Regions from separate parts of the Pseudoalteromonas sp. JB197 genome, predicted to be linked through region 1. Evidence: predicted binding sites of a transcription regulator. Region 1 holds the regulator's gene; the other holds the start of a gene.
The links. The regulator sigma-54, encoded in region 1, starts transcription at its own class of promoters, with help from an activator protein. The targets are predictions, from matches to a motif close to GTTGGCACGNNNNTNGNNT.
Positions count from the first base shown of each region.

Region 2: flgJ (flagellar assembly peptidoglycan hydrolase FlgJ) is a predicted target of sigma-54. The motif match lies at 1,348-1,366, and genes of this name have one in related genera.

Region 1 is NZ_NRGZ01000001.1:167,908-170,115, forward strand. Features, by position in the region: gene hpf (ribosome hibernation promoting factor) at 1-122, opposite strand, end outside; gene CIK86_RS00765 (RNA polymerase factor sigma-54) at 149-1,642, opposite strand; gene lptB (LPS export ABC transporter ATP-binding protein) at 1,712-2,208, opposite strand, start outside.
Region 2 is NZ_NRGZ01000001.1:1,968,427-1,970,634, forward strand. Features, by position in the region: gene flgK (flagellar hook-associated protein FlgK) at 1-310, opposite strand, end outside; gene flgJ (flagellar assembly peptidoglycan hydrolase FlgJ) at 312-1,310, opposite strand; gene CIK86_RS09330 (flagellar basal body P-ring protein FlgI) at 1,522-2,208, opposite strand, start outside.

The sequences.
Region 1 (2,208 bases):
AGAATAACATGCACATTAGTTATGTGATCTGAGTGTCTTTGCAGCTTTGCAAATTTATTATTTACATAGTCTCTTAATGAGTCTGTAATGTCTACATGACGACCAGTTAAGTTTAGTTGCATCAGCATTTTCCTCTTTGTTGTACGTCTTAAATCAAGCTTTTACGTTGATTCGACGGGGGAATAGCCAGAGATTCGCGATATTTTGCAATTGTCCGTCTAGCTACTTTAATTCCTTGCTCAGCCAATATATCTGCAATCTTGCTATCACTCAATGGTTTGGCTAAGTTTTCTGCAGCTATCAACTTTTTAATCAGGGCACGTATGGCAGTTGATGAACATTCGCCACCATTTTCGGTGCTTACATGGCTTGAAAAAAAGTACTTAAGCTCAAAAATGCCACGTGGAGTGTGCATATATTTTTGCGTAGTGACCCGTGAAATAGTCGACTCGTGCATTTCAACTATTTCGGCAACATCGTTTAATACCATAGGTTTCATGGCTTCTGGGCCATGTTCAAAAAACGCTTGTTGCTGCTTAACAATACAATTAGTTACTTTCAGGAGTGTTTCGTTTCTACTTTCGAGGCTTTTAATAAACCATTTAGCTTCTTGTAAGTGCGAGCGAATAAATTGGCTGTCACCGCTGGATTTTACTGTACGAGACATAGCCGCATATTGGCTGTTAACACGTATTTTTGGCATGCTATCTGGGTTTAGCTCTACCACCCAGCGGCCTTTTATTTTTTTAACAGACACGTCAGGTATAACGTATTCAGACTCTTCTCTGACAATAGTATCCGCAGGCTTAGGGTTAAGCGTATGAATAAGTGTCATTATTTCTTTAAGCTCTTCTTCTTTGAGCTTAGTTTTTTTCATTAACGTACGATAGTCGCGAGCAGCGAGTAAATCGATATGATCAGTTAACACCATTTTTGTTTCGTTAATATAAGGGGTGTCTTTATCAAATTGATTTAATTGAATGCATAAGCATTCTTGCAAGCTGCGAGCTGCAATACCAACAGGATCAAATAATTGAATGCGCTTTAGCACTGCTTCTATTTCATCTAGTTCTACTTCGTGTTCGTCATCACTTTCTTGATTAAAGCTTGCTAAAAGGTCTTCGCAACTGATAGTTAAAATACCAGAGTCATCTACGGCTTCAACAATAGCTATGGCAATAGCTTCGTCTATAGGACTAAAAGGAGTGAGCTGTAATTGCCACATTAAGTACTCATGCAGGGTTTCGGCTGATGCACCTTGATAAATAGATTCATCTTCAGGCATTGGCCCTGATGAAGAGGCAGGCGCTGCGCTCATATATTCATCCCATGATACATCCATGGCCATATCGTCGCTTATGGTGTCTTTGTTTAGTGCTTCACCGCTATCTTGCTCATACTCGCTTGGGGTGTCGTCAGCAGAGGCGCTAACAGTAATGTCATCTGCTTTTTGCTCGTTTTTACCTGCTGATTCTTCCGTGTAATCTTGTTCATCAACTTCAAGTAATGGGTTGCTATCAAGTGCTTCTTGTATTTCTTGCTGGAGATCCAAGGTACTAAGCTGCAATAAGCGAATAGCCTGTTGCAGTTGCGGAGTCATTGTAAGTTGCTGGCCCATGCGCAGCTGTAATGATTGCCTCATTTATCTCTAACAATCCTTATAAATTGATATGATTAATCTTAGCAGATGCTTATAGTAATAACATAAATATTACAGTTTGAACTGCTCGCCTAAATAAACATCACGTACTGTTTTATCGTTTAATACAAATTCAGGAGTACCAGATGCAATTAGCTCCCCATGAGAAACAATGTAGGCTTTTTCACAAACATCAAGGGTTTCCCTTACATTGTGGTCGGTAATTAGCACGCCAATACCACGATTTTTAAGGTGTTCTATAATTTTTTTAATATCGAGTACTGAAATAGGATCCACGCCAGCAAAGGGCTCATCAAGCAATATAAATTTAGGATCTGCAGCTAAAGCACGTGCTATTTCTACGCGGCGACGTTCACCACCAGATAGCGCCATACCTAAGCTGTCGCGAATATGTTGCAGGCTAAATTCGTCCAATAAACTATTTAGGGTTTCTTCCCTGGCTTGTTTATTTAGTTGCTTACGCGTTTCTAAAATAGCCATTAAATTTTGATACACAGTGAGCTTTCTAAAAATAGAAGATTCTTGTGGTAAATAACCAATACCTAAAC
Region 2 (2,208 bases), 1.8 Mb from region 1:
AGTTTATGCTGGTTGATACACTATTTGACTCTTGTGAAAACAAGGTATCAATGCGGTTTGCTTCACTTGCAAACTGATCAAAAAATGTTTTATTTGATGTATCTCTATTTAACTGTTTTTGTGCAAATTCATTAAGTAAGCGGTATGTTTGGCCTTTTCCCACCTGATTATCAATCATGGTAGTGTGCTCTGTCCGTTCACGCACGTAACCATCTGTATTTACATTGGCAATGTTTTTACTTGTCGTTTGCAGCAAGTCAGAGTTTGCTCTGATCCCTGAATTCGCAATGTTTAATAAATTAAACGACATGTTAGTTTACTCCTTGGCGGATCACGTTTGTTGCAATATTTTTCAGCTCGCTACTATTAAGTACGCGCTTTATTTTATCCGCATAATCTGGGTCTGTTGCATAACCAGCTTGTTGTAATGAGTCTAAAAACTCAGCCGGTTTGGCGGTATTTTGTAATGCTTGCTTGTAGCGCGGGTTCTGAGTTAAAAAATCAACAAAGTCGTTTACGCTGTCTTTTATAGAATCGTAAGCTCTAAAACTCGCTTGTTTTTTAACTGCAGCGCCTTGTTCAAACTCTAAAGTTACTTTATTAGCTTTGTCGCCCTGCCAGCTTTTATCTGACTTAATATTAAATAAGTTATTTGAGCTATTGCCGTCGCTTTTATTAATAATATGCTTACCCCACCCGGTTTCTAGCGCCGCTTGAGCCACCATAACTGCAGGGTTTAAACCTATTTTTTTAGCTGCAGTTTTAGCATGCTCCCATACCGAACTTACAAACTCTTCGGCTGTTTCAAAGTTTGGCTTAGCGACTTCTTCTGGCTTTTCGGTATTCATAGCGCTTTTATCTACAGGCTCAGTTATGGCTTTTTTACGCTGCTGATGCGGCAATTCTATGCCAGCACGCTGATCGCTTACAAAGTCATTGCTGGTTCTGAGCACTGAGGCTGGGGTGTAATTTTTAGCAGTAGGAGAGAGTTGCTGCACTATCAAATCGGCAAGGCCTAATGAGCCATTAGATGAAAGCTCTGATGAAAGTTGCTGATCGTGCATTTCTTCAAAAAACTTTACGCTACTTGAATTTAATGGACTTTCTTTATCTTCGAATGCTTCATTGGCTTTACGCATACTTTTGAGTAGCATTTGCGTAAATATGGCTTCAAACTGTGCCGCTGCTTTTTTTAAAGCCGCTTTTGAGGCATCACTAGACGCATCGCCACTGTTTAGGGCGTCTTTACGCAAAGCGTTTAAGTTACCTAAATCAAAAAAGTTTTGTTTATCTAGATGATTCGTTTCCATCAGCTTTTTGACACAATAAAGAATAATGCACTAAGCAATGCAAAAAATGAGCCAACGAGGAGTGCTAGGTACTTAGTAACAGTAAAGATTAAACTTTTGGTACATAAAAACAAAACACCGCGATAAAACGATACGCGGTGTTTATATATTAAAGCACTTTATTTTTAGAGGCCTAGATCATGTTAACTTTCAGGGTAAAGTTTACTCTCTTTTAAATTACCACCAGCTGACCGTTTATTGCACCGGCTTCTTTTAACGCCTCTAGTATAGCCATTAGGTCACCAGGAGCTGCTCCTACTTCATTAATAGCACGTACTAAATCATCCAAGCTCACACCTGGGTTAAATACAAATGCGCGGGAGTCATCTTGATTAACATCTATAATACTTTGCTGCGTAACAACGGTGTCGCCATCGCTAAAAGCATTAGGTTGCGATACGTTTTGTTGCTCCGCAATAGTTACTGTTAAGCCACCATGGGTAATAGCCGCAGGTTGTAGCTTTACGTTTTTACCAATAACAATAGTGCCGGTGCGCGAGTTCACAATAATTTTTGCCGAGGTATCTGCAGGGGTAAACTCTAAGTTTTCGAGCGTTGATAAATACGATACCCGTTGCGAGGCATCCCTAGGGGCAATAACTCGAACAGACGCAGCATCAAGTGCTTGTGCGCTATTAGGTCCAACTAAATCGTTAATCGTTTTCTCTAACCGCTTAGCGGTAGTAAAGTCTGGGCGATTTAAGTTAAAAGTAATATAGTCATTTTGCATAAACGGGCTTTTTACTGCACGCTCTACTGTGGCACCGTTTGGAATACGGCCAACCGTTGGCGTGTTTATAACGACTTTACTGCCATCAAGTCCCTCAGCCCCTAAACCACCTACAATTAAACTACCTTG